Pseudolabrys taiwanensis: one gene and its partner. The protein of the gene in region 1 binds, or shares a complex with, the protein of each later gene. Links are inferred from orthologs where the notes say so. Each region holds a gene or a part of one and is shown in the gene's direction. Other genes may lie near its edges. The genes, in order: DW352_RS25465 and uvrB.

What was found.
Region 2: the proteins of DW352_RS25465 (region 1) and uvrB are in contact, whole or in part, in a crystal structure (PDB 7EGT), measured with the Thermus thermophilus proteins. The link is inferred for Pseudolabrys taiwanensis from one-to-one orthologs. Residues at the interface, in WP_096412145.1 of Thermus thermophilus: His654, Arg656, Phe657, Gln666, Asp668, Glu669, Lys680, Arg681, Leu682, Ser683, Lys685, Tyr686, Ala687; in WP_096411307.1 of Thermus thermophilus: Glu23, Leu25, Arg26, Asp27, Gly28, Glu29, Arg30, Phe31, Arg55, Glu326, Asp327, Phe328, Glu379, Ser382, Gln383, His398, Gly400, Arg401.

What each region holds. Positions count from the first base shown.
Region 1 is NZ_CP031417.1:5,344,056-5,358,260, reverse strand. Bases 2,759-6,083 are described here. They hold DW352_RS25465 (ATP-dependent helicase), read left to right. Parts: upstream 2,759-3,141; coding sequence 3,142-5,883; downstream 5,884-6,083. Other genes in these bases: DW352_RS25460 (hypothetical protein), read left to right, coding at 6,037-6,083; DW352_RS25470 (Bug family tripartite tricarboxylate transporter substrate binding protein), read left to right, coding at 2,759-2,933. In the rest of the region: DW352_RS25480 (Vgb family protein), read left to right, coding at 198-1,139; DW352_RS25475 (dienelactone hydrolase family protein), read left to right, coding at 1,161-1,892; more of DW352_RS25470, read left to right, coding at 1,950-2,758; more of DW352_RS25460, read left to right, coding at 6,084-6,228; DW352_RS25455 (hypothetical protein), read left to right, coding at 6,378-6,683; DW352_RS25450 (hypothetical protein), read right to left, coding at 6,724-7,002; DW352_RS25445 (septal ring lytic transglycosylase RlpA family protein), read left to right, coding at 7,174-7,560; DW352_RS27455 (BA14K family protein), read right to left, coding at 7,627-8,037; DW352_RS25435 (CAP domain-containing protein), read left to right, coding at 8,195-8,599; DW352_RS25430 (pyridoxamine 5'-phosphate oxidase family protein), read left to right, coding at 8,793-9,218; DW352_RS27205 (L,D-transpeptidase), read left to right, coding at 9,367-10,077; DW352_RS27115 (hypothetical protein), read left to right, coding at 10,166-10,315; DW352_RS25415 (hypothetical protein), read left to right, coding at 10,352-10,618; DW352_RS25410 (50S ribosomal protein L11 methyltransferase), read left to right, coding at 10,630-11,514; DW352_RS25405 (aminopeptidase P family protein), read left to right, coding at 11,525-13,345; DW352_RS25400 (multidrug effflux MFS transporter), read left to right, coding at 13,467-14,205. UniProt on the Escherichia coli protein: A helicase with DNA-dependent ATPase activity. Unwinds DNA duplexes with 3'-5' polarity. Translocates on single-stranded DNA with 3'-5' polarity. Initiates unwinding more efficiently from a nicked substrate than double-stranded DNA.
Region 2 is NZ_CP031417.1:5,010,571-5,024,808, reverse strand. Bases 3,916-7,273 are described here. They hold uvrB (excinuclease ABC subunit UvrB), read left to right. Parts: upstream 3,916-4,229; coding sequence 4,230-7,073; downstream 7,074-7,273. Other genes in these bases: DW352_RS23850 (hypothetical protein), read left to right, coding at 7,110-7,273; DW352_RS23860 (tripartite tricarboxylate transporter substrate-binding protein), read right to left, coding at 3,916-4,061. Also shown: DW352_RS23885 (CorA family divalent cation transporter), read left to right, coding at 1-348; DW352_RS23880 (antibiotic biosynthesis monooxygenase family protein), read left to right, coding at 424-723; DW352_RS23875 (cobalamin-independent methionine synthase II family protein), read left to right, coding at 922-2,073; DW352_RS23870 (MarR family winged helix-turn-helix transcriptional regulator), read left to right, coding at 2,206-2,655; DW352_RS23865 (DUF1398 domain-containing protein), read left to right, coding at 2,667-3,062; more of DW352_RS23860, read right to left, coding at 3,069-3,915; more of DW352_RS23850, read left to right, coding at 7,274-7,802; DW352_RS23845 (HigA family addiction module antitoxin), read left to right, coding at 7,890-8,135; DW352_RS23840 (helix-turn-helix domain-containing protein), read right to left, coding at 8,830-9,582; DW352_RS23835 (hypothetical protein), read right to left, coding at 10,372-11,490; DW352_RS23830 (beta strand repeat-containing protein), read right to left, coding at 11,602-14,238. UniProt on the Escherichia coli protein: The UvrABC repair system catalyzes the recognition and processing of DNA lesions. A damage recognition complex composed of 2 UvrA and 2 UvrB subunits scans DNA for abnormalities.

The sequences.
Region 1 (14,205 bases):
CCGGACGACCCAATTCCCGCTGGCCGTGCGCGTTGTCTTCCTCGCCCCGATCAGGCGCATCTTTTTGACGCTCTCTTGACGTCTTGTACCGCACTCCGGTTCGCAAATTGCGATGCGTCGATTGACTTGGCGACTGCTGCGATTGCTATCATCGCGCATCGAGGAAACGTTCACTGTACCACGCTCCGGGACCGACGATGTCATCCGATTCACATGTCGCGAGCACACGACCGCACAACGCGCGATCGATCGAAATCCGCGAGTACCGCATTCCGAGCGAAGGCAGCGCGCCCTACATTTGCGTTGAGGGGCCGGATCGCAATCTCTGGTTCTGCGAGAGCGGCGCCGCCAAGGTCGGCTGCTTCGATCCACGCACGCAGCGCTTTACCGAGTTCGAGTTGCCGACGCCCAATGCGACGCCGATCGGCATCGTTCTCGGCGGCGATGGCAATCTGTGGTTCGCGCAAAAGAAAGCGAACAAGATCGGGCGTCTCTCGCCCCAGGGCGCGTTGGCCGAATTCGACGTGCCGACACCGAACGCGGGACCCGACGGCATCGCGCTCGGACCGGACGGCAATATCTGGTTCTCGGAAACCGAAGTCAGTCAGATCGGCCGCATCACCCCCGACGGCAGGATCACCGAATTCAAAGACGGCATCACGCCAGGCAGCAAGCCGTTGTCGATCGTGGTGCGCGATGGGGCGCTGTGGTTCAGCGAGGCGGCCGGCAACCGGGTCGGACGGATAAGCGTCGACGGCGCGGTCACCGAGTTCGATATCCCGACGCGCGACAGCCAGCCGCGCGCGATGGTCACGTATGACGACGGCAGCATCTGGTTCGTCGAGACGGGTGCCAATGCGCTCGGTCGCCTGGACCGCGACGGCACCTTTCGGGATTTCGTGTTTCCGACGCCGAATGCGTCGCTGCGCGGCGTTGCTATCGGCGCCGACGGCAATCTCTGGTGCACGGAAAACTTCGCCAACAAGATCGGTCACATGAAACCGGACGGCACCTTGATCGCCGAATACGACATTCCGACGAAGGCCAGCGGCGCGCGCTGCATTGCCGGGCTGTCGAACGGACGACTTTACTTCACGCAATACGACGCCGGGCTGATCGGTGAGATCATTCTCGGCTGACCGCCGGAGAAGGGGGAAAATGTGACGGTTGAATGGATCGAGTATCGGGCCGGCGGCATCGTCGGCCGCGGCGCCCTGGTCTACGACGAGCACACGAGCGGCGAGCGGCCGTTGCTACTGATGGCGCCGAACTGGCTTGGCGTCAGCAATGAAGCGATCGAGCGCGCGGCCGCCATCGCCGGCAACAAGTACGTCGCCTTCGTCGCCGACATGTACGGTGAGGGTAAGGTTCCCGACAGCCCGCCGGAAGCGATGTCCCTCGCCAACGCCGTGCGTGCCGACGCGCCTGAACGACGGCGGCGCATCGTTGCGGCGCTGGAGACGTTGCGCGCCGAAAGCAGCAAACGCGCCATCGGCGATCTGAAACGACAGGCCGCGGCCGGCTTCTGCTTCGGCGGCGGCAACGTGCTCGAGCTCGCGCGCAGCGGCGCCGACATACAGGCGGCGATCTGCCTGCACGGCGACCTGCTGACGCCGCTGCCGGCCAAGCCCGGCGACATCAAAGCGGCCATTTGCGTGATGCACGGCGCCAAGGATCCTGTGGTGCCGAAGAGCGACCGCGATGCTTTCGAGGCGGAGATGGAAGCCGCCGACGCCAAATGGCAGATGCTCGTCTTCGGCGGCCTGCTGCATTCCTTCTGCGAGATCGAATCCGATGTGCCGGGCATCGCCTGTTACGACCCGGGCGCGGCACGGCAGAGCTACGCGATGCTCGACGCCTTCGCGACGGCTGCCTTCGAAGGCAAGCTCTAAGAAAAAACGCATGCTCAAAAGAACGACAACAATCGATAACTGGGGAAGGAAAACGTCATGGGGAAAGTCGCGCGCGTTGCTTTAGGTCTTGTTCTCACATTCGGCGCCGCCACGGCGCATGCAGAGACTTATCCTGACCGGCCGATCCGGCTGATCGTGTCGATCGCCGCCGGCAGCGTCACCGATGTCATCGCCCGCAAGGCCGGACAGGAATTGTCGCAACGGCTCGGCCAGCCGCTGATCATCGAGAACCGCGGCACGGCGGGCGGCATCATCGCGGCACAGGCTTGCGCGCAAGCCGCGCCCGACGGTTACACGCTTTGCCTGCTGCACCACGACGCCATGTCGTACAATCCGCTTCACTACGCCAAGCTGCCCTACGATCCCGCGCGCGATCTCGCACCGATCACGCGGCTCTTCTTTCTCAACGAAGGGCTGTTCGTTTCGTCCGCGCTTGGCGTGAACACGATCGCCGAGCTCAAGGGCATGGCGCAGGCGAAACCCGACGGCCTCAATTTCGCGACCTTGGGCGACGGCTCGTTCCCCGATCTGTTCCTGAAGTGGCTCAACAACCAGTGGGGCACCGGGATCGTCGGCGTGCCCTATGCCGGCGGCGGGCCCGCGGCACAGGCTGTCGCCGCCAACCAGGTGCAAGCGACGCGCTTCGGGGTCGGCAACTTCCTCGGATTGGTGAAAGCCGGCAACGTCAAGGCACTCGCGATTTCGTCGGCCAAGCGCTCGCCGCTCCTGCCGGATGTGCCTACCTTCGACGAAGCGGGCCTGCCCGGCTATCCCGGCAAAGGCTGGTGGGGCATCGTGGCGCCAAAAGCCACGCCGCCCGCGGTCATCGCGAAGATCAACAGCGCCTTCGTGACGCTGTTCAGCGAGCCCGCGTTCGTGGCCTATCTCGAGCAGCAGTCTGTGGTCGCGGCGCCGACCACGCCGGAGGCCTTCGCCGCGTTTCTGGTCGAAGACCGCAAGGCCGCCGAGACCCTGATCAAGATCGCCAACACCAAGCGCGAAGAATACAAGCCGCAGTAAAGCGCGCGCGATCCACCCGTTCTGCGGGCAGGGCGGCGCCCTGCCCGCCCTGCCGCGCCGAAATAGCTGGGATGTCGCGACGGAAAGCGTTGGAACCGGCGCGGCCGGCGGGGTCCGCCCCTCGAAATACGGGCCCACGAATGCCATCTTTGGGCTAGAGAGAATCTATGGTGGCCGTTGTCTCGGCCTTCTCTAACCCCTTGGAAAGATGGCCGAGTCCCCGCGTTCCGCTCCCGTATCCGTGCCCCCGCGCCCCGCCGCCGGCGGGATTGCCGCCCGGGCGATGGCCGCCCGCGCCAGCAATCTGCCGTATCTCACCGACCTCAACCCGGAGCAGCGGGCGGCGGTGGAGACGCTCGACGGCCCGGTGCTGGTGCTGGCCGGCGCCGGCACCGGCAAGACGCGCGTGCTGACCACGCGCATCGCGCACATCCTCAACATGGGCCGGGCGCATCCCTCGCAGATCCTCGCCGTGACCTTCACCAACAAGGCGGCGCGCGAGATGAAGGAGCGCGTCGGCATGATGGTCGGCGCGGTCGCCGAGGGCATGCCCTGGATGGGCACCTTCCATTCCATCGGCGTGAAGATCCTCCGCCGCCACGCCGAGATGGTCGGTCTCAAGAGCGACTTCACCATCCTCGACACCGACGACCAGATTCGCGTCCTCAAGCAGCTCGTCGAAGCCGAGGGGCTCGACGACAAACGCTGGCCGGCGCGCGTGCTGGCGATGCTGATCGACGGCTGGAAGAACCGCGGCCTCACGCCGGAGCAAGTGCCGGCCGGCGAAGCCGCGAGCTTCGGCAACGGCAAGGGCAAGAAGCTCTACACCGCCTATCAGGAGCGGCTGAAGACGCTGAACGCGGCCGACTTCGGCGACCTGCTCTTGGAGTGCATTCGCCTGTTCCGGCAGAACCCGGATGTGCTCAAGCAGTATCAGCAGCGCTTCAGGTTCATCCTGGTGGACGAATATCAGGATACGAACGTCGCGCAGTATTTGTGGCTGAGATTGCTGTCGCAGAATGTACCGAGCACGTCGCCGCAAGCCGCAGCGCAACCCTCTCCCCTTGCGGGAGAGGGTGGATCGCCTGAGCAAAGCGAAGGCGAGCCGGATGAGGGGTTCGAACTCGCCGATACGTTCGATATGCCGGCAAGCACTGACCCCTCACCCGCCTTCGCGGCTGACGCCGCTCAGGCACCCTCTCCCGCAAGGGGAGAGGAAAGCGCACAAGCGGCTTTGCCAAGCGCATCGCAGACGCACCAAAAAAACATCTGCTGCGTCGGCGACGACGACCAGTCGATCTATGGCTGGCGCGGCGCCGAGGTCGACAACATCCTGCGCTTCGATCACGACTTCCCGGGCGCGAAGGTCGTGCGCCTGGAACGCAACTATCGCAGCACCGGCCACATCCTCGCCGCCGCGAGCGCGCTCATCGCGCATAACGAAGGCCGCCTCGGCAAGACGCTGCGCACCGAGGACGAACTCGGCGAGAAGGTGCAGGTCACCGGCGCGTGGGACTCCGAGGAAGAAGCCCGCGCCATCGGCGAAGAGATCGAGCAGATGCAGCGCGAGGCGCGCGACCGCGGCGAGGACCATCCGCTCGACGAGGTCGCGATCCTGGTGCGCGCGTCGTTCCAGATGCGCGAGTTCGAAGACCGCTTCATCCAGCTCGGCATGCCTTATCGCGTCATCGGCGGCCCGCGCTTCTACGAGCGCGCGGAAATCCGCGACGCCCTCGCCTACCTGCGCGTCGTCGCGCAGCCGGCCGACGACCTCGCTTTCGAGCGCATCGTCAACACGCCGAAGCGCGGCCTCGGCGACGCCGCGCTGCAGATGCTGCACGACTATGCGCGCAAGAACAAAGTGCCGCTGACGGAGGCCGCGCGCGCGCTGTCCGCCACCGACGAGATGAAGCCGAAGCCGCGCACCGCGTTGCGCACGCTGATGGAAAGCTTCGGCCGCTGGGCCAAGCAGAAGGAGACGCTGCCCCACAACGAGCTCGCCGAGATCATCCTCGACGAGTCGGGCTACACCGAGATGTGGCAGAAGGACCGCAGCGCCGACGCCGCCGGACGGCTGGAAAACCTCAAGGAGCTGGTGCGCTCGATGGAGGAGTTCGAGAACCTGCAAGGCTTCCTCGAACACATCTCGCTGGTGATGGACCGCGACAGCGCCGACAACGAGCAGGCCGTCAGCATCATGACGCTGCACTCGGCCAAGGGCCTGGAGTTCGACACCGTGTTCCTGCCCGGCTGGGAGGAAGGCCTGTTTCCGCATCAGCGCTCGCTCGACGACCAGGGCCGCGCCGGCCTCGAGGAAGAGCGCCGCCTCGCCCATGTCGGCATCACGCGCGCGCGCAAGCGCGCCAAGATCTACTTCGCCGCCAACCGGCGCATCCACGGCCTGTGGTCGTCGAACGTGCCGTCGCGCTTCCTCGACGAGCTGCCGGAGGAGCATGTCGAGGTGAAGGAGGCCGCGGGCGGCACCGGCGGCTTCGGCATGTCGGGCTACGGCCCGAGCCGCTTCGACGAGATGGGCTCGTTCGGCTCGACCTATTCCACGCCCGGCTGGCAGCGCGCGCAGCAGCGGCGCGGCAAAGGCGGCTTCTCCGACAGCGGCGCGCCGCGCTATGTGCCCGACGGCGTGTTCGACCAGGACAGCGACGCTTATGCGGACGACGACGCCGCATCGTCCCCTCCCCCCTTGAGTGAGAGGGGTGGCCGCGCGCAAAGCGCCGGTCGCTTAGCGCCCAAACGCGCGCCGCTCACCATCGAAGGCGAACTGATCGCCAAGTCCACGGGCGCGTCGTCCTCGTTCAAAGTGGGCGACCGCGTCTTCCATCAGAAATTCGGCAACGGCAACGTCGTCAACGTCGACGGCAACAAGCTCACCATCGCCTTCGACAAAGCCGGCGAGAAGCGCGTGGTGGATAGCTTCGTCGAACGGGTGTGAACGCCGCCATTGCGCGGCATCGCAGCCCGCGTCCCACGATACCGCGCGCTGCCGCAGGGGTTACCTGCGGCCCTACCTGCACCCGCCTTCAGGGAACGAAACCGCCATCCGAACATTATATGCGCGCAGTAACGCGTCGGAGACCCCGCGGCCATGCAAGCCTCGATCGACTACAGCGTCAAAGCCCGCGAATTGTTCGTCGCGGCCGAAGCGCAAAAAGAGCCGCTGTTGCGCGCCGGCTTTGCCGGCATGGCGCGTGCTTATCTGCTGCTGGCCGAACGCGCCAATGGCGCGCCCGACGAGAGCGATGAACAGGCGCACGACGAGACCCCGGCCGACGCCTAAAGGACGCCCGGCGGACGGCAGCGCCGCTCCGCAAGCCTCTTCTCTCACCGTAAAGGCCGCCGGCAAGGCCGAAGGCCAAGCCCCTTCCCGGGCGCGCCTGCTGTGACATAATCGATGCAAGGGCGGCGCGATCCATCGGGAGCGTGCCTTTGCGACATCTGACCGCCGTGCTCATCCTCACCGGCGCGTTTGCGCTTTCCGGCGCCGCGCTGGCGCGCGACCTGACGTTGCCCAAGACGTCGAGCGATCAGCTCAAGGGCGCGTGCGACAAAGCCGGCGGCACGTTCTCGCAGGACGCCCGAGGCTATGGCTGCGGCACCGATTGCGCCGGCAAAGCCGGCACCGATTGCACGGTGTTCTGCTCAGCCGACAATAAGTGCACCGCTCAGGTCATCGGCGCGCGCCGGCCGCGCAGCGTGGCCGATGCACTGACGAAGCCGAAGGGAAGAAGGTGAGAGGCGTCGCGGGCCCGCGCGGCGGCCGCCCGGCGTGAGCTCAACACTTGCCGCGCCGGATAACGGTCCCATCGGCACAAGCGGCCGTGCAGGCATTGGAGAACGTGCGCCACGCGCCGTTCGGCATCAGCGCGCAGACCGGCCGGTAATCCCGGGTGCAGGCGCATTTGCGTCCGGCCACGCCGGCGACGGTAAAGCCGCCGGCAGCGCGCGCGGCAGGCGCCTGCGCGGCGGCCGGCATGGTCGCAGGCAGGCTGGCGGCGATGACGGCCACAGCGATGGCGCCGATCGCTGCGCGATGTCCGGGGAAAAACGGCATGGCGGGCTGGTTGTGGTGAGACAATTATACCCGCATCGTAGCGGACCTTGGCCATTCGGCAAGCGGTGACCAGCTGACATAACGCGCTACCGCCCGACCCGGCGCGCCCTGCTCTCGCCCCATTTCCCCGATTTACGGCCCCTCATCACACATTAGTCGGGGATTTTATTCATGAAGGCTCTTTGGCTGGGGCTCGCTTTGGGCCTCGTCGCCGTCACCGCCGCCAATGCCGGCGGCTGGTCGACCGTGCATCGATACGTGAAGAAGTCCGGCAGCTGCGCCGGACAGGAAGTACTGGCCAGCCATTATTCATCGGGCAAGCGCACCGCGACGGGCGAGCGCTTCGACGCCAACGGCAACACCGCCGCGGCGCGCACCTGGCCGCTCGGCACATCGCTCACCGTCACCAATCCGAAGAACGGCCGTTCGCTCGTTGTGCGCGTCAACGACACCGGGCCTTACGGCACGGCGTATCGCATGGGCGCGCGGCTCGATCTCGCGCACGGCGCGGCGCGCCGCCTCGGCATGAGCGGCGCGCAGTATCTCTGCGTGAGCTGAGCGCTTCTGATCGAATGAGTTGGCGTGAGTTGAAGAGCCTGCACCGCGGCGCGCAATAACGCGCCGTCACTTCCTGCGGCACACTCTGCGCGGACCGTCGTTCGGCTGATAAGTGCAGTCCGACGCGCGGAAGCTCTTGTAGTGCCCTTCGCAGGCCGCGACGTTGCAGCCGGGCGGCGCGGCCGGCGCCTGTGCGCGGGCTTCGCTCGCCTCGACGGCGGGCGGCGGCGCGACAGTCGCGCTGGCGGCGGGGGCCGGAGCCTGCCGCGGTGCGACGGCTTGAACCGGCGCGGGCGCGGGCGCTGCGGGAGCAGGCGTCGCGGCCACCGGTGGCGGGCTCGGCGGCGACGGATAAGCGATCGGCACTTGCAGGCTCGATATGCGCGGCGGCGCAGCAGGCGTGCTCAGCCAATCGAGGCCAACCGCCACATTCACAAGCGCGACCGCCACAACGGCCAGAAACACACGCCACGACATCGCACGCCCTCGCTGGGAAGGCCCCCACGCCGTCTGAATACGCCGGTGGCGCGGGCATCGCCTTGATCTTAATCTATGAACGATCGCGGCCTTTGGTAGGTCCGCACCGCAAGGCCGGTAAAAGGGCCGCCGCCGCCCACCCACGCGAAGGAAGCCTATGTCCGCCTTTCGACCCGTCGCGCTCGTTGCCGCCGCCCTGCTCACCGGGAGCGCCGCCGCGCAGGCGCTCGACATCAATACGTTTCGTGCCCAGCACAAGCTGCCGCGGCTGTCGGTCTCTTCCGCGCTCGCGGCCGCCGCGCACAGTCATGCGCACGACCTCGCGCGGCGCGGCCGGCTCGATCACGATGGCTTTCGCGCGCGCCTCGGCGCGATCGTGTCGTCGGCCGCGGCCGAGAACGTGCTGGTCGGCTGCGCCGATTCCGCGTGCGCCTTCCGCACCTGGGCGCAGTCGTCGGGCCATCGCCGCAACATGCTGATGCGCAACATCACGCATTACGGCCTCGCCTCCGCGACGGCGGAGAACGGACGCAAATACTGGGTGCTGGAGCTGGGGAATTGACATTCTGCGCCGCCACAGTGGACGGTCATGCGCGGGCTTGACCCGCGCATCCATGATGAGATTCACATTCAGCAGACTTACGACTAAGACTTCCAATGCCTCGCGGCCTCATGGATGGCCGGGTCAAGCCCGGCCATGACAACCGAGAGGCCACGCTATCTGGCCGCTGGCCTCCTCAGAAAGTCCTCTCACCATGCCGCTTTCCGACACGCTGAAAACGCTCATCCGCAACGCCTGGGACGATGGCTATCCCTGCCTCGTCGCCACCAGCGGTCCGCTCGGGCCGAACATCGCGCCGAAGGGCAGCATGGTCGTCTACGACGATGCGCATCTCGCCTGGTGGGAGCGCTCCAAGAAAGGCGCGCTGGACAATCTCCAGCACGATCCGCGCGTGTGCATCATGTATTCGAACTTCAAGGCACAGCGCGACGGCCTCCTCGAGAGCGGCTTCATCCGCTTCTTCGGCAAGGTCGAGCTGATCGAGAGCGGACCGGTGCACCAGAAGGTCTTCTCGCTGCTGCTGCCGCGCGAGCAGACCCATGTCGGCGCCGACACCGGCATCGCCGCGCTGGTCAAAATCGACAAGGCGCTGGATGCCCGCGGCAAAGTGTTACTCTGAGGCTGCGGCGCCGCGCGCGGTCCGTACTGGTGCGCGGCGGGGACGGAACGGTCGTGCGCCAGCCGCATTGACAACTCCGTGATCGGTCACATTTGCCCCCTCACCACGTGCTAGGGTTCCCGTTCATCCGGGGGTTTGGAGTAAGTCTATGCGTATCCCTCAGCTCTGCATCGCCGTCGCCGGCTTCGCGGCGTTTCTTGCCGCCGTGCCCGCCCGGGCCGAGCTTCTCATCACCGTCGACAAATCGGCGCAGCGGATGTCCGTCGTTGAGGACGGCGAGGAGCTCTATGTCTGGCCGGTGTCCACCGGCGCCTCCGGCTACGATACGCCGAGCGGCGACTGGAAGCCGTTCCGCATGGAGAAGGACCACTTCTCCAAGGAGTGGGACGACGCGCCGATGCCGAACTCGATCTTCTTCACCATGAAAGGCCACGCCATCCACGGCACGCTCGATGCCAAGAATCTTGGCAAGCCGGTGTCGCATGGCTGCGTGCGCCTCTCGCGCGCCAATTCCGAGATCCTCTGGGACCTCGTGAAGAAAAACAAAATGGCTAATACCAAAGTCGTGCTCGAGGGCGAAATCCCGAGCGCCGGCGTACCGGTCGCCCGCAGGCCGTCGGCGCGGCCGTCGCAGCAGCAGCAGGCGCAGGATTACGAGCGCTATTACTCGACCGACGACGAGTACGGCGATTACGTCGCCCGCCAGCCGCAGCGCCCCGTGCGCGCCCGCAGCTACGACAACTCCGGCCGCTACTATTACTACTATCGCGACCAGCCCGCCCCCCCTCCGGTCGAACGCCGCTACTACCGCGCCGGCTCGAACAACCCGCCGCCGGGCTTCCTGCCGTTCGGCTGGTGAGCCTGCGCCAGCTTAAAGCCGGCGCACCGCGCGTTTCGATCACGGAACGAAACGCACGGCGCCCGGCTTGAGCGGGTGGAGGTGAACCATGATCCGCAAACTGGCGAGCGGCAAATACCGGCTGTATTCCCGTAAGAAGAACCCGAAGACCGGCAAAAGGCGCAACCTCGGCACCTTCGACACCAAGGCGGCCGCTGTGCAGCACGAGCGCGAGGTCCAGTACTTCAAGCGGCATTGAGGCTATAGTGGCGGGGTGGATTCGAAGGAGCATCCGATGCTGTCCCGCCTGCTCGTCGCCGCGATCCTAATCGGCGCCGCGACGCAAGCTTTCGCCGAGCCGCGCCACGCCGGGCGCTACGATATGGTGCGCCTCTCCGGCCGCCACCAGCCCGAAGGCAAGGTCCTCATTCTCGACCGCAAGACCGGCCAGATGTGGACCTGGTCGGAGCATTCGCTCGCCACCTATTCGGGCCAGATCTTCCCCATCACCGCGGACGGCTCCTTCGCGCGCATCCTCCACGTGCCGCAGGACAAGCGTTAAGCGCCTTTCCGATGGACAATCCCACGACCGTCGCGCGCCTGTCCTGCGACGAGGCCACGGCTCGCCGCGTCGCGGCGTTCCTTGGCGAGAGCCTGGACGCCGAAGATACCGCCTGCGCCGCCTTCGAGGACGACAGCGGCCAATGGCACGTTGCCATCCACTTCCGTTTTCCGCCTGACGAAGCGGCGCTGCGCGATCTGGTGCGGCTCGCCGCGGGTGACAAAGCCGCAACGGCGTTGACGCTCGAGCCGATCGCCGCCACCGACTGGGTGGCGCAAAGTCTCGAAGGCCTCAAGCCGGTGCCGGCCGGTCGCTTCCTGGTGCACGGCGCCCACGACCGCAAGCGCGTGCCGTCGCATGCGCTGGGCATCGAGATCGAGGCGGCGCTCGCGTTCGGCACCGGGCATCACGGCACCACGCGCGGCTGCCTGCTGGCGCTCGACGATCTGGCGCATCGCCGCCGCTTCCGCCGCGTGCTCGACGTCGGCACCGGCTCCGGCATTCTCGCCTTCGCCGCGGCCAAGGCGTTGCGCGCGCCCGTCGTCGCCAGCGACATCGACCCACTGGCCGTGGCGGTGGCGCGCGACAATGCGCGGCTCAATCATGTCGCGCCGCTCATCACGTTCGTCACCGCCGCGGGCGTCGGCCGCCGCGCGCTCACCGCGCCCGGCCCTTACGATCTGATTTTCGCCAATATCCTGCTTGGCCCGCTGGTGCGCATGGCGCGTCCGCTGGCCCGCCTCGCCGCGCCGGGCGCGCGCGTGGTGCTCTCGGGTCTATTGCCGGGCCATGCCAACGCCGCGCTTGCCGCGTATCGCGCGCAGGGCCTGGTGCTCGAGAAGCGGTTCCCGCTCGACGGCTGGATGACGCTCGTCCTGCGGCGCGCGGGCGGCTAAAGTGCCGGCCATGTTCAAAGCACACTTTCAGACGTTCGACGATTCCAGCGAGCGCGCCGCGAGCGCGGCCCGCGTCGCCGCCCTGCGCGCCGAGCTCACGCGGCGCGGCCTCGACGGCTTTCTCGTGCCGCGCGCCGACCGCCAGCAGAACGAGTACCTGCCGGCGAGCGAGGAACGCCTCGCCTGGCTGACGGGCTTCACCGGCTCGGCCGGTTTCGCCATCGTCCTTCATGACCGAGGGGCAGTTTTCGTCGACGGCCGCTACACCGTGCAGGCCGATGCGCAGATCGACAAGAACGTGTTCGCAATCGCGCATCTCGTCGAGACGCCGCCCGATCAGTGGCTGACACAGAACGTCACCGCGGGCCAGAAGGTCGGCTACGACGCCTGGCTGCACACGAGCGATCAGGTCGAACGATTCCGCCAAGCCGCGGCCACCGCCGGCGCCGAATTGGTGGCGGTCGAGGACAACCCGATCGACGCGCTGTGGCACGACCGCCCCGCTCCGCCATCCGGCCCCGTGACGTTGCGCGACATCAAGCTCGCCGGCGAAAGCGCCGCGGAAAAGCTGCAACGCGTGCGCGGCGAACTCACGAAGCTGCGTGCCGATGCGCTCGTCGTCTCCGATCCGCAGAACGTCGCCTGGACGTTCAACATCCGCGGCTCCGACATCGCGCATACGCCGCTCGCCCTCGCTTTCGCCATCGTGCCGCGCGACGGCCGCCCGGCGCTTTACGTCGACGGCGCCAAGCTCGACAACGAAACGCGCCACGCCCTCGAAGACGTGGCCGACGTGCGCGAACCGGCTGCGCTTGCCGGCGATCTCGCCGCCTTCAAGGACAAGACGGTTCGGCTCGACGGGGCGAGCGCGGCCGACGCATTGTCGCGCGAAGTCCAAATGCGCGGCGGCAAGCCCGCCGCCGGCGCCGACCCCATCACGTTGATGAAGGCGGTGAAGAACCATGCCGAGATCGCCGGCATGCGCGCCGCCCATATCCGCGACGGCGCGGCGGTGACGCGCTTCCTGGCCTGGCTCGATCGCGAGGCGCCGCGGGGAACGCTCACCGAGATCGACGCGGTGGCGGCGCTGGAGAGCTTCCGCCGCGAGACCGGGCTCTTGAAGGACATATCCTTCCCGACCATTGCCGGCGCCGGTCCGAACGGCGCGATCGTGCACTACCGTGTCACGCGCGAAACCAATCGCAAGCTCGGCGTCAACGAGCTGTTCCTCATCGATTCCGGCGCGCAATACGAGGACGGCACGACCGACATCACCCGCACCGTCGTCATCGGCGAGCCGACCGCCGAGATGCGCGATCGTTTCACGCGCGTGCTCAAAGGCCATATCGGCATCGCCACGGCTGTGTTTCCCGAAAACACCAGCGGCGCGCAGCTCGATCCCTTCGCACGCCACGCGCTGTGGCAGGCGGGGCTCGATTTCGATCACGGCACCGGCCACGGCGTCGGCAGCTATCTATCCGTGCACGAAGGCCCCGCGCGTATCTCGAAGCTCGGACACGTGACGCTTCGGCGCGGCATGATCCTGTCCAACGAGCCCGGCTACTACAAGACAGCCGAGTACGGCATCCGCATCGAGAACCTAGTGCTGGTGATCGCCGCGCCCGAGCCGGCCGGTGCCGAGAAACCACTCAACGCGTTCGAGACGTTGACGCTCGCACCGATCGATCGGCGGCTGATCAACACCCGCATGCTGACGGGCAAGGAGCGCCACTGGCTCGACAGCTACCACGCGCGTGTGCATGAAGTGGTCGGTCCGCTGGTCGACAGCCATACGCAAGCCTGGCTCGCAGCCGCCACGCGGCCGCTGTAAGCCAAATGCTAGTCTTCCGCCCCTCCGACGTCATGGCCGGGCTTGTCCCGGCCATCCACGTCTTCTGACAAAAGAAAGACGTGGATGCCCGGCACAAGGCCGGGCATGACTGAGAATAGGAATGCGCAATACAAAACCATCAACGTCATCTTCGGGCGCCACCAATTGGCGGCTGCTGGCGCTGCTGATGCTGATGACCGGCGTCGGCCCGGCAACGCTCAACATCGTTGTGCCGGCGCTGCCGACATTGGTCAAAGCGCTCGCGACCGACACCGCCACCGTGCAGCTCACGCTGTCGCTCTACCTGTTCAGCTTCGCCACCGCGCAGCTCGTGCTCGGCCCGTTGTCTGATCGTTTCGGCCGCCGGCCGGTGATCCTCGCCGCGCTCGCGCTCAATATGCTGGTGTCGTTCGCCGCGATCGCCGCCAGTTCGATCCACATGCTCATCGTCGCGCGCATCCTGCAGGCGATCGGCGCCTCCGGCGGCGTGGTGATCAGCCGCGCCATAATTCGCGACCTCTACGATCGCGACCGCGCCGCGGGGATGATCGGGCTCGTGACGACGGCGATGGTGATTGCGCCCATGGTGGCGCCGCTGATCGGCGGCCTGCTCGACACCGCGTTCGGCTGGGAAGCGATCTTCGTCGCCATTGCGCTGCTCGCTTCGACCGCGGTGATCTGGGCCTACTTCACCTTGCCGGAAACGCGGCCGGCGGCCGCGCCGCAGTCGCCGGGCCTCCTGATCGACGAATGGCGCAGGCTGCTGCGCCATCCGCGCTTCTACGGTTACGTTCTCATCGGCGCCTTCGGCTCGGCGCCGTTCTTCGTCTTTCTCGGCGGCGCCCCCCACGTCGTGATCA
Region 2 (14,238 bases), 330 kb from region 1 along the record:
GAAGCGCGCGTCGCCGCCGACAACGCGCAGGTCGGCCGCGCCATCCGGCGCCTCGGCCAGAAGCTCGAAGCCATCGATCACGAGATGACCACGCTGCACGAGCGCGCGCGGCTGCTGCTCGACGAGCTCGACTCCAAGATGATGGCGGTGACCAACCAGCGGCTGTTCGTGCTGTCGGTGCTCACCGCGTGCATCCTGCCGCCGACTTTGGTCACCGGCTTCTTCGGCATGAACACCAAGGACCTGCCGTTCCAAAACACCGACGCCGGCACCTGGGTGGCAGCCACCATCGCGCTGCTCGCCGGTCTGGCTTGCTATTGGGCATTGCGGCGGCTGCGCGCGTTCTGACTTCGACCTTTCCATGCGCGCGTGCGCGGCTCATAATGGCGCGGTTGCTTATTTCCACTCGTGAAAGTCCCGTCCATGATCCTTGAAATTGCGCAGATCGATGTGAAGCCCGGCACGGAAGCCGAGTTCGAAAGCGGCGTGCAGAAGGCCGCGCCTTTGTTCAAGCGCGCCAAAGGCTGCACCGGCATGGCCCTGCAGCGCTCGCACGAAAATCCGCAGCGCTATCGTCTCTTCGTGCAGTGGGCGACGCTGGAGAATCACACGGTCGACTTCCGGGGTTCCGACGACTTCCAGGAATGGCGCAAACTGGTCGGTCCGTATTTCGCCACGCCGCCGGAAGTCGAGCACGTGACGGAAGTGTTCAAGGGATTCTAGTCTCGGTCATTGCCGGGCATAGGCCGCCGAAGACGGACGTGAACGCCTTATGACCCGGCAATCCATGATGAGCCGCAACGGGCAAACCAAAATGTAAGAAGGTCATGCACGGAACTGCATCATGGATGCGCGGGTCAAGCCCGCGCATGACAGCGGAGAGGCCCATACCGGAATAGCAGGTTATGAAAGGCTGAAGCCATGCAACGCAGCGTCGACCGCATTCTCACCACGCACACCGGCAGCCTGCCACGCACCAAGGAGGTGGTCGACCTGCTGATCGCCGAGCAGCGCGAGCCGGGGCAACACAAGGCCGCCCTCGCCGCGGCGGTCGACAAGGCGGTGAAGCTCGTCATCGCCAAACAGATCGAATGCGGCATCGACATCGTCAATGACGGCGAGCAGGGCCGCACCGATTATACGGTGCATGTGCTCGACCGCCTGACCGGCTTCGAAGGCGAGAGCGCGCCGCCGATGGGCACCGGCGAGCCGGAGTTTCCCGAGCTGGCCGAAATCCTCAAGCAGTTCGCCTCGCCCTTCCAGCACCGTCCCGCCTGTTCGGGTCCCGTCGGCTGGAAGGATTTCGCCGCCGCCCAGGCCGACATCGATCTCGCCAAGCGCGCGATGGAAGGCGTCAAGGCCGCCGACATCTTCATGACCTCGCCCTCGCCCGGCCAGATCGCGCGCTATCTCAAGAACAACTTCTACAAGAACGACGAGGACTACATCTTCGCGCTCGCCGGCGTGATGCGGCAGGAATACAAGGCGATCGTCGACGCCGGCTTCATCCTGCAGCTCGATTGCCCGGACCTCGCGATGCTGCGGCACATGGTCTATCTCGATCTGCCGCTCGCCGAGTACCGCAAGATCATCGCCACCAACGTCGCCGCGCTGAACGAAGCGGTGCGCGATCTGCCGCCGGAACGCATGCGCATGCATGTGTGCTGGGGCTCGACCATGGCGCCGCGCCACACCGACGTGCCGTTGAAGGACATCGTCGACATCGTGCTCACCGGCCGTCCGGCCGCCGTCTCCTTCCCCGCCGCCAATGCGCGGCACGAGCACGAATGGAAGATCTGGCGCGACGTCAAGCTGCCCGCCGGCAAGACCATCATCCCGGGCGTGATCGACTCCACCGTCAACACCATCGAGCATCCGGAAGTGGTCTGCGACCGCATCCTGAACTTCGCCAGCGTGGTCGGCCGCGAGAACGTCATCGCCGGCGTCGACTGCGGCTTCGGCACCTTTGCCGGCCGCGTGCAGGTCGACACCAAGATCGTCTGGATGAAAATGGCCTCGCTCGCCGAAGGCGCGGCGATGGCGTCGCGGCAATTGTGGAAGAAGGCGGCGTAAGGGGCCCGAGCACGGTCCATCCGCGGCAAGAAACGACAACGCTCCACGCACGCGCCTTTTCACGGGGTTCTCACCCCCGCGCCGGCCGCCGTCGATATTGACAATTACTTGTCATTCTGACATCCTAATACCATGAATGCCGACGCCAAATCCCTCTTGCCGCTGATCGTGGCGGACATCTACGAGCTGGCCGGTCGTTTTCGCGACGGTGGCGAGGCGATCGCCGCGACCGTCGGCCAGACCCAGGCGCGTTGGCAGGTCATGAGCGCGGCCTCCGTCGATCCGCGTACCGTGCCGCAGATCGCGCGACGCCTTGGCGTGTCGCGCCAGAACGTGCAGCGCATCGCAGATCTGCTGGTGAAGGAGAACTGGGCCAGCTTCGAGACCAATCCCGATCACCGCAGTTCGCCCTTCCTCGTGCTCAATGCCCGCGGCCAGGAGGCGCTGGCCAAAATCAACAAGGCCGCCAGCCAGAGTCATGCGCAGATCGCGCGCCAGCTCGCCGGCACGCATGTCGGCGCCCTGCATCGCGGTCTGCGGCGGCTGATTCAGGCTTTGGACGACAGTAACCCCACCGTGTGAGGAGCAACCCCATGAACACCGCCACGATCGCCGAATGCATGACCGCGAGCTTTGCCGACACGCCCTTCCCGCTGGTGGTGCAGAAGCTCGCCGGCGCGGGCGTCGTCAGCTATCGCACCGATCTCATGGCGCTGCGTAACACCTATTACGACGGCGGCAGTGAATCCTTCGACGAGCGCGTGCCGCTTGCCGATGCGCCGGCGATCGCCGCGACCTTCGATGCCGGTGGCGTCGCCGAGACCGTGAAGGCGATCCAGCGCCGGGAAATCGGCTACGCCGAATTCCTGCGCCGGATCATGGCGGCCGGCTGCGCGAGCTACGAGGTCTTCTTCGGCGGCCGCAAAGCCGTCTATGTCGGACGCGACGGCAACGCCTATGTGGAGCCGTTCCCGGCGGCGAAGACCTGAGCGCGCTTATTGCGTGCTGATGCCTGCTTGCCGCGCCACCGCGGTCCAGCGCGCGACCTCCGACTTGAAGAAGGAGTCGAAGGCCGCCGCGCTGGTCGCCATCGGTTCGACGCCGACCGCGGCGACGCGCTGACGCGTCTCCGGCTGCGACATCGCGTCGACAACGGCGCGGTTGAGCGTCGCAACGATCGGCGGCGGCGTGCCGGCGCGCACCAGCACGCCCTGCCACGCCTGCACCTCGAGATCGTTGCCGAGGCCGACCTCGCCGATCGCCGGGATATCCGCGTAAGCCGGCAGGCGCGCTTGCGTCATCACGGCGAGCGCCCGCAATTTGCCCTGCGTGATGAAATCGCGCATGGCCGGCGTCGGCGTATCCCAGAGCATCTGCACCTGCCCGGCGATCAGCGCCTGCAGCGCAGGCGCGCTGCCTCGGAACGGCACGTGAATGAGGCGGATGCCGGCGCGCCGCGTGAACAGTTCGGCCGCCATATGCGCCGAAGAGCCGACGCCACCCGACGCATAGGTGATCGTGTCGGGCGCGGCTTTGGCGGCGGCAACGAGATCGGCGACGCTGCGGTACGGCGCGTTGGCGGCGGTGAGCATGAACAGCGGTACGCTCGCGACCTGCGACACCGCCGTGAGATCGCGCGTCGTGTCGTAGCTCAGCTTGGTCAGCGCGGGCGCGACCGCCAGCGAGAAGATGCCGAACAACAGCGTGTGCCCGTCCGGCTCGGCGCCGATCGCCGCATTGGCGGCGATGCTGCCGCTGCCGCCCGGCTTGTTCTCGATGATCACCTGCTGGCCGAGGATCGGGCTCATGCCGTTCGCGAGCACGCGCGCCACCGAGTCGACGGTGCCGCCGGCGGCGAAGCCGACGAGAATGCGCAGCGGCCGGTTCGGGAAGGCGGCGCGCGCGCCGCGCGGCAGAGCGGCGGTGGCGGCAGCGGCAGCCATCGCCGACAGCGTCAGGCTGCGACGCGAAAACAGGCGCGATGTCACGAAGGCAACCTCCTGGCGCGGAATCGATGACTGCGACAGACGGCGCCGCAGCCAAGACAAACATCCGACCGCCACACGGTCAATCGGCGTCGCCCGTGGCGCTCTCTGGGGCGGATGAAATCCCCGGCGCTTCTTTCTTTGGCCAAGGACTCGCCCCATATTCCGGCCATGGCGAAGTCCCCCGACACATCGAAGCCCAAAAAGTCCAAAGACCCCGCGAAACCCACGCGCTCCAAGGCGGCGCGGCCCGAGGAGCCGGCGACGCCGGACGATCTCGCGGCGCTGCTCAACCCGGGCATCGCGCGTGGCACCGCGGGCCTCGGCTCCGGCACCAATATCCAGCCGCCGGCGGACAATTCGTGGGACCGCCGCACCGGCAACGCCGCGGAACATCTGGCGCGGAAATCGACCAAGGGCTTCGACGAAGCGTCGCAGGCCGACTACACCGGCTCGCCGATCACCGGGCTCGATCCGGCGCTGGCGCAGGAACTCGGCCTCAGCGATGAACTGAAATATCGGCTGCCGCGCGCCGACCTGCCGAAGCCGGGCCACGGCCTGTCGTCGATGGGCGTCGAGGCGACCGCGCAATCCCTGGAACGCCTGCTGCGCGAGGGCCGGCCGGAATTCGCCACGGCGGAGGCCGCCTGGACGCCGCACCGCCCGCCGCGGCCGGAGAAGTCCGAAGGCGGCATCCCGCTCAAGATCAAGTCGGACTTCGAGCCCAAGGGCGACCAGCCGCAAGCGATCAAGGAACTGGTCGAGGGCGTGAAGCGCCACGACCGCACGCAGGTGCTGCTCGGCGTCACCGGCTCGGGCAAGACCTTCACCATGGCCAAGGTGATCGAGCAGACGCAGCGCCCCGCGCTCATCCTGGCGCCGAACAAGACTTTGGCCGCGCAGCTCTACGGCGAGTTCAAGTCGTTCTTCCCCGACAACGCCGTCGAGTACTTCGTCTCGTATTACGACTACTACCAGCCGGAAGCCTACGTTCCGCGCACCGACACCTATATCGAGAAAGAATCGTCGATCAACGAGCAGATCGACCGCATGCGCCACGCCGCGACGCGCGCGCTCTTGGAACGCGACGACGTCATCATCGTCGCCTCGGTGTCGTGCATCTACGGTATCGGCTCGGTCGAGACCTATTCGGCGATGACATTTACGTTGAAGCAGGGCGGGCAGATCAGCCAGCGCCAGCTGATCGCCGATCTCGTCGCCCTGCAATACAAGCGCGTGCAGCACGACTTCTCCCGCGGCACCTTCCGCGTGCGCGGCGACACCATCGACCTGTTCCCGGCGCACTATGAAGACCGCGCCTGGCGCATCCATCTGTTCGGCGACGAGATCGAGAAGATCGAGGAGATGGACCCGCTCACCGGGCAGAAGACCGACGAGTTGGCGTTCGTGAAGATCTACGCCAACTCGCACTACGTCACGCCGCGCCCGACGCTGATCCAGGCGATGGACTCGATCAAGGCCGAGCTGCGCATGCGGCTCGACCAGCTCAACGCCGCCGGCCGCCTGCTCGAAGCGCAACGGCTCGAACAGCGCACGCGCTTCGACCTCGAAATGATGGAAGCCACCGGCTCCTGCGCCGGCATCGAGAACTATTCGCGTTATCTCACCGGCCGCCGGCCGGGCGAGCCGCCGCCGACGCTGTTCGAATACGTGCCGGACAACGCCCTCGTCTTCTGCGACGAGAGCCACGTCACCGTTCCGCAGATCGGCGCCATGTTCAAAGGCGACTTCCGCCGCAAGGCGACGCTCGCCGAATACGGCTTCCGCCTGCCCTCCTGCATGGACAACCGGCCGCTGCGCTTCGAGGAATGGGACGCGATGCGCCCGCAAACGGTCGGCGTCTCGGCGACGCCCGGCGCCTGGGAGCTCAACGAATCCGGCGGCGTGTTCGTCGAGCAGGTCATCCGGCCGACCGGCCTCATCGATCCGCCGGTCGAGATCCGCCCCGCGCGCCTGCAGGTCGACGATCTCGTCGGCGAGGTGCGCGAAGTGTCGCGCAAGGGCTATCGCACGCTCATCACCGTGCTCACCAAGCGCATGGCCGAAGACCTCACCGAATATCTGCACGAGCAAGGCATCCGCGTGCGCTACATGCACTCGGACATCGACACGCTCGAGCGCATCGAGATCATCCGCGACCTGCGCTTAGGGGCCTTCGACGCGCTGGTCGGCATCAACCTGTTGCGCGAGGGCCTCGACATTCCCGAATGCGCGCTGGTCGCCATTCTCGACGCCGACAAGGAAGGCTTCCTGCGCTCGGAGACGTCGCTGGTGCAGACCATCGGCCGCGCCGCGCGCAACGTCGACGGCAAGGTGATCCTCTATGCCGACCAGATCACCGGCTCGATGCAGCGCGCCATGGACGAGACCACGCGTCGCCGCGAGAAGCAGCTCGCTTACAACGCCGAGAACGGCATCACGCCGGAGAGCGTGAAGCGCGGCATCGCCGACATTCTCGACAGCGTCTACGAGCGCGATCACGTGCTGATCGCGACCGCCGAAGGCAAGGCCGGCGAATTCGCCGAGGCGGCGACCATCGGCCACAATCTCGAAGCGGTCGTCGCCGACATGGAAACCAAGATGCGCGAAGCCGCCGCCGATCTCGACTTCGAGACCGCCGCGCGCCTGCGCGACGAGATCAAGCGTTTGCGTCAGACCGAGATGGCGGTGCTCGACAATCCCACGGCGAAGGCTCTTCCCTCCCCCCTTGCGGGGGAGGGTGGCCGCGCGAAGCGCGGCCGGGAGGGGGGTAGCGGCAAAGACACCTCCCGCCCGCACAAACCGCATCTCGACGAGATGGGCATCGCCACCTGGCACGAGTTCAAGCCGGCGCGCGATGAAAAATCCAAACCGCGCAAGCCGAACCTCGATGAAATGGGCCCGGGCGTCGAGAGCGTGCCGGCCAAGCGCGGGCCGTCACTCGAAGGCGGCCGCTCGACCATGGGACGGCCGGGCCAGCACGGCGGGTTCAAGGCGAATAAGAAGCGGCGGTGACGGTGCATGCGAATGCCGCTTGTCTGCGCTGAATGCATGAGAATCGACGTATCGAGCGCGCGCTTTATCGCCACAGCTCAGATCGAAGATAGCGGACTTTATGACGTTCAATGCCCGAAAGGACATCGATCTTACACTATACTCCAACAGCAGAAATTTGAACTTCTATTCGACATAGGGGCTTGCGCCATTCTTGACGGATATTTCCGCGAGGCTGTGAGTTCATTCGCTTCTAGTCTGGAGCGAACTTTTGAGTTCTTTGTGTGGGCAGCACTGCTAGCTACAGGTCACGTCGCTTCCGAAGTGGAGGAGTTTTGGAAATCCCTCTCTAAACATTCGGAGCGACAACTCGGTGCCTATGCATTGTTATTCTTCCAAGAGACATATGAGTCTCCGCCGATGCTCACCCGCCAGAACGTGGAGTTTAGAAACCAAGTAATCCATCAAGGACGCATTCCCACCCGGCAAGAAGCTATCGATTTCGGGAATGAGGTGCTCGCAATAGTGCGGAGAGTGATTGCCACCGGCCGAGAGCGCCACAAAAATGGGATCGAGCTGATGATTGGGAGGCATGTGATCGCCGCCCGTCAGCGAGCCGTAAGCGATCGCGCGCTGGCAGTCAGCCACATGCCGACCATCATCGGTATCGGCATAGAAGACAAAGACCACCACTTACGCAGTTTAGAAGAGGCACTTCAAAAACTCACGATGTGGAACTGGAAGCTTTGAGCACATCGACAAAACCAGCAATGGCACGACGCCACAATTGAGATTTCAACCTCCTTCAACCCCGGCGAAATCCTGCGCGAGGAGTTCTTGCGTCCGCTCGGGCTCTCTCCGGGCGCATTGGCGAAGGCGATGGGCGTGCCGCGCACGCGCGTCGCGCGCATCGCCGCCGAGACGACGGGCATCACCGCCGACACCGCGCTGCGTCTGAGCAAGGCCCTCGGCACCTCGACGCAGCTTTGGCTCAATCTGCAAAACCGTTTCGACGTTGAGACGGCCGAACGCGCGATCGGCAAAGAGCTCGCCAAGATCACGCGCGTGACCGACACGGCCTAAAGCCCCTCCCCGCCTCATCCTGAGGAGCATCGCCATCAGCGCGTTTACGCGCGTCCTCAAAGCACTATGGCGATGCGTCTCGAAAGATGGGGCGGCCCCCGGGCAACGCGCGGCGCTCACCGTAAAGAGCGGTGAAGATAAAGCGCCTCACGTATCGACAATCTCACTGAGCCTGATTTTTCTTACGCGTGAAACGGTTCTGCTCTGGCGGAAGAGGCGGCGCGTTTAGGTAGCTTCTTAACGACGCGACGTTCATCACCAAACTGCGTTGGAATCTCTTTCAGCGGTCTCGGAGAGCCCTTTCGATATGTCCGCAAGTCGTTCTTAGTTTTCTCCGGTTTTGGGTTCGCTTCAAAGCCCGGATCACAAATCAGAAGTCTTTGATTTTGCGACGGAAACGTGTCCCAAACACGCGACTCTTGTAATCTTTTCAAGTACTTAGTATATAGAGGCCGTGACACGCCGCCGGTGAGACGACGACGTGCCACGGTTCTTCATGTCACCCTATTATGGGTTGCATGTTGCACCTCCAGTTCCCGACGGTCGCCGTGTCGACCGCCGGGCAGTTGTGACCCCTCCGCGAAGAGAAGCCGTGCCGGACTATTCCGGCTGCCGACTGCAACGGGCATGCACGGCCCCAATGCAATCGGGATATTGAGAAACGCTCTCCGAAAAATCGGCGGGCGCTTTCTTTTTAGCCCTTGGCAAATCGGACGACGTTGTCTCCGTCCGTCTTGTCGCCCAGAGCTAATTCCTTCTGACGTAACTGCCCTTCTTTCTTCAGTTCTCGCTGCCTGACGCCATACTGATAAAGCGTCGGAATTGCGATGCCTAAGGCGCGGCAAGTCTCTCTCAAAGTCATGCCGCCTCGCATCATTTCTTTGGCGCGCTCGACTACTTCGGGAGTAGCTTTTTTATCGCGTCCCCACTTTTCGAGTCCCTGGCTACGGCGCTTCGCAATACCTTCCGCAGTACGCTGTCCGTGCTCTTTGGTTGAGCGGCCGCCAGTACCATTAGTTTTCGCAAACGCCTTTTCGATTTGCCTTGTTTTACGAGTCGATTTCGACCTGAGGTAATATTTGGCCCATCCAGCCGTGTAGACATCGTGGTTTGTAGCCATCGCCTTTTTGAGAGCGGCGCGGACAGCGCGCACCGGATTGTCACTCTCAAATTCCCGGCCGGCGCGCTTCAGAGTAGCCACGATCTCCTTGGCGGTCTGTGGTTCGTCGCTCAGAGCCAAGACGACAGGCATGGCGTCGGGGAGCGGCCATTTAACCAGCCGCACATCATCAGGGGTAATTTCGGTCGCCGGGAGCGTCGGGGCGGGCGCGCTCACAAGTTCTCTTTCCTTCTCTTCAAGAAGGTCGAGATATTCTCGGGTCACCCGAATGCGCTCAGCGCGCACCTCTTCGAGCGTCATATCCGATACGGTCTTACGGCCCGACATAGGTTCACCAAAGCGCGCGACGATTCGCACCCCTGGAAACACGAATAACGCCGATACCGCCTAATTGCAAGAATAGGCCGATCACGGCCTGACTTTTTCCGTTATATTTCTAATTTATGTTGCCTTTACAATGGCTTATGAGAAAAGCGGTGGAAAATCCCGCTATCTAGTATCAAATTCGTAATTAGGACTATTGACCTTTCCGCATTTAAGATCATAATCCTCTCCATCCCACCCACCAAGGGGCGTCGTCGCGAGGCGTTACGAGGACGGGGTGGGATGCGGCGCTCGCGCCCGAGGAGGAAAAACGCGCCTCCTCGCACCCGAGCGGCGGCGGTCCCCGCCCGCGGGCACTACGACCCGCTGCGAGGAGCTCGCTGACACCGAGTGCTTCGGCCTTGATGAAGCCTCCGTTGAAAGCGCGGCCCGCCGTTGGAAGACGCCGCCACGGCGCGCCGGAGGGCGCCCGCGCTTCGTGATGAACGGAGCGCGGCACAGGACGAAGACCGTCGCGCCGCCCGGCGCGCCGTCTCCCCTGCTTTATGCGGGGGTCGACTCCCCCGGACCCCCTGGGTGCGGGGACTTCAGGAAGGCGGGCCACCCCGGGCCCGGACAAACAACAGGGACGGCGAAGCTATGCGCGCTGCGAAGCCTCATCCGGAGGAGCCACGCGCAGCGTGGCGTCTCGAAGGATAAGGCGGACACATCGGCCTCATCCGTCGAGACGCGGCCTGCGGGAAAAACGCCGCGCTGTTTGACAATCGCATCCAGCTCACACCGCCGCCGCGCTTACGGCGACGGCGCCTCGAAGCCGAAGCCGTGCCGGCGCGCGCAGGCGCGCAGCCACGACACCGCGCCCTGCACCGGAAACTCCATGCCGCCGATCTTCGATTTGAAACTGAAGCGTTCGGCATCGTCGAGCGCGCGCGCGAGCGCGAGGCCGTGTTGCGGGAAGATGCCGATCTCGTCGGCGCTGAGCATCTGCGCGGTGAAGCCGGTGAACGGTTTGCCGCCGAACGACAAGGTGGCGTCGATCGTCTCGCCGCCGCGCTGCTTGAGGCCCGAGTCCTTCAGCATCATGATCAGGCCCTTGGTGCGGCTCGCCATCAGGAAGGTGCCGAATTGCCGCGCGTCCTTCCCCGCGCCAGTGACGTAATGGCGGCGGATGACGCAGATGACGACCTTGCCGTCGGGCCCGCGCAGTTCGGAAGCGTCCCAGCCGCTGATCTTCTGTTTGTCCTCGATGCCGGCGGGACCGGCGGCCGTCGGCCGGCCGGAGGCGATTTCGGGCGAACGCGGCCGCGGCGCCGGCAGTTCGGGCGCTTTCGGATCGGTCGGCCGGTCGATGGCGATGGCGAACGTGTTGCCGCAAGCGATCAGCCAGGCGAGCGCCGCGGGCGGCAGGTCAAGCGCGATCGCGCCGGTGTCGATGCCGGCGCCGGCCGAACGCAGCCGCACTGTCTTGGCCGTCGCGAGGCCGGCGAGCACCGCCGCGGCGTCGCCGGGATGGAAGGCGAAGGCGGCCGGCACCACGTCGAAGCCGACGGCCGGTATCGATGCGCCCTCGTCGAGAACGATCTCGGCCTCGTCGTCCATCACGCGCTCGCCGGGCAAGGCCTTGTCGCCAAGGCCAAAGGCGAAGCCTGCGCCGCGGCCGATCGCGAGGCTCAGCCGCGTCTCGACCGTGCCGCTCGTGTCGTTGCGCGGGCGCAGCGAGACGAGCACGCACTGGCTCACTTTGCCGTCGCGCAGCTGCGGCACGCCGGACCAGGTGCCCTGGGCGAAACGCACCTGCTGGCCGGCAACCGGCTTCTCGGTTTCGACCGCCGCTGCCGCCGCGCCGGCCGTCGCCAAACCGGCGGCGCCGCACAGCACAACGGTCCGCAATGTCCGTTGAAGGATCGTCATCGCCCGCCCCCCAAGACCCCACCCGCGGCTATGGGGCCAAGGCGGCCCGCGCGGGTCAATAGGTCTTGGTCAGGCGAAGGGCGCCGGTCACCCCGGCCTGCGCCGCCGCGACTACGCAGTTACCACGTTGAGCAGCGCGAAGAACTGATCGTTGCTCATGGCGTCGATCTGCGGCTGGGTGAAGGCGTTGCCCTGCTCGGTGGTCAGCGCGTTGATGTCGTCGACGCTGATGCCGGCGATCGCCGCGACGCTCAGCGACGGGATGCCGGCGGAAGCCGACAGCGACGAGAATTGCGTCGTCGTCAGGCCCGCGATCTGCGTCGAGGTCAGCGCGCCGGCCTGATCGGCGGTCAGGTTGCCGATCTCGGTCGTCGTGAACACGCCGACCTGACCGGCCGACAGGTTCGCGACCTGATCGGCGGTGAGCGAACCGATCTGGCCTTCGGTCAGTTGCGAAATGACCGTGGTCGTGAGGCCCGAGGTCTGCGTCGTCGACGCCTTGCTCACGTCGAGCGCGTTGAGCATGTCGGTGGACAGGCCGTTGAGCTGATCGGTGGTCAGGCCCTGCAGCTGCGACGTGCTGAGCGCGCCGAGCTGGTCGCTCGAGAACATGCCGAGCGCCGTGTCCGTCATGCCGCCGAACTGCGTGCCGGTGAGCGCGCCGAACTGATCGGCGGTGAGATTGCCGATCTCGGTCGTCGTCAGCGCGCCGATCTGGTCGGCGGTGAGGTTCGCCACTTGATCCGTGGTGAGCGCCGCGACCTGTGCTTCGGCGAGCGCGCCGATCGCCGTCGTCGTCAGGCCGGCGATCTGCGTGGTCGAGGCCTTGCTGAGGTCGAGCGCGTCGAGCTTGACCGTCGACAGGCCGTTGAGCTGATCGGTGGTCAGGCCCTGCAGCTGCGTCGTCGACAGCGACGCGAGCTGGTCGCTCGAGAACAGGTCGAGCGCGCCGGCCGTCAGGTCGCCGAGCTGCGTCGCGGTCAGCGCGCCGATCTGGTCGGGGCTGAGGATGCCGACCTCGGTCTCGGACAGGACGCCGATCTGGTCGGCCGACAGGCTCGCGATCTGGCTCGTGGTCAGCGCGGCGATCTGCTCCTCGCTCAAAGCGCCGAAGGCGGTCGTGGTCAGGCCGGCGACCTGCGTCGTCGTCACCTTGGTGACGTCGACGGAGTCGAGCACGTCGGTCGTCAACGAGTTGAGCTGGTCGGCGGTCAGACCCTGCACCTGCGCCGTGGTCAGCGCGGCGATCTGATCGCTCGAGAACAGGCCGATGGCGGAGGTCGTCAGGCCGCCGAGCTGGCGCGCCGTCAGCGCGTTCACCTGCGTCGTCGAGAAGGCCTGCACCTGCGTCGACGCCATGGCGCCGATCTGCGTCGTCGACAACAGCGCGATCTGCGAGCTGGTCAGATCGCCGATCTGCTCTTCGTCCAGTTCGCCGATGGCCGTCGTGCTCAGGCCGCGCACCTGATTCCAGGAGAGCTTGGCGGCATCGATCGACTGGAACTGCTCGGTGTCGATCGCATTGAGCTGCGTCGTCGTCAGGCCCTGCACCTGCGTGGTGCTGAGGGCGTAGATCTGGTCGCTCGAGAAATTGGCGAGCGCCGTGGTCGTCAGGCCGCCGAGCTGCGCCGCGGTGAAGGCGCCCACCTGCGTCGTGGTGAAGGCCTGAATCTCGGTCGAGGTCAGCGCGCCGATCTGCGCCGCCGACAGGCGCGAGATCTGCGAGGTCAGCAGCGAGCCGACCTGCGTTTCGCTCAGCAGGCCGACCGCTGTCGTCGACAGGCCGGCGATCTGGCCGGCCGTCGCCTTGGTCACGTCGATGGCGTCGAGCAAGTCGGACGACAGCGCGTTGAGCTGCGTCGTCGTCAGGCCCTGCAACTGCGTGGTCGACAGTGCGCCGATCTGGTCGCTCGAGAAGTTGCCGAGCGCCGTGGTCGTCAGGCCGCCGAGCTGGCTCGCTTTCAGCGCGTCGAACTGCGTCGTGGTGAAGGCCTGGATCTCGGTCGAGGTCAGCGCGCCGAGTTGCGCGGCGGACAGAACGCCGACCTGCGTCGAACTCAACGACGAGACCTGCGCCTCGCTCAAATCGCCGACCGCGGTCGTCGACAGGCCGGCGACCTGGCCGGTGGTGACCTTGGTGAGATCGATGGCATCGAGCAGATCGGTCGACAGCGCGTTGAGCTGCGTCGATGTCAGCGCCTGCAACTGCGTGGTGGCGAAAGCGCCGACCTGTGTGCTCGAGAAGTTGTTGATCGCGGTGGTCGAGAGGCCGCTGATCTGGCTCGCCTTGAGCGCGTTCGCCTGCGTGGTGGTGAAGGCTTGAATTTCGGTCGAGGTCAGCGCGCCGAGTTGCGCCGCGCTCAAGAGGCCGACTTGCGTCGAGCTGAACGCCGCGACCTGCGCTTCGGTCAGGAGGCCGATCGCAGTGGTCGACAGACCGGCGACCTGCGTCGTCGTCGTGCGGGTGACATCGACCGCATCCAGCAGATCGGCCGAGAGCGAGTTGAGCTGGGTCGTGGTGATCGCCTGCAACTGGCCGGTCGACAGCGCGCCGATCTGCGTGCTCGAGAAGTTGCCGATCGCAGTGGTGGTCAGGCCGCGGATCTGCGCCGAGGTCAGCGCATTGGCCTGCGTCGTCGTGAACGCCTGGATCTCGGTCGACGACAGCGCGCCGAGCTGCGAGGCAGTCAGGATGGCGACCTGCGTCGAGGCCAAACCGGCGACCTGCGTTTCGGCCAGATTGCCGAT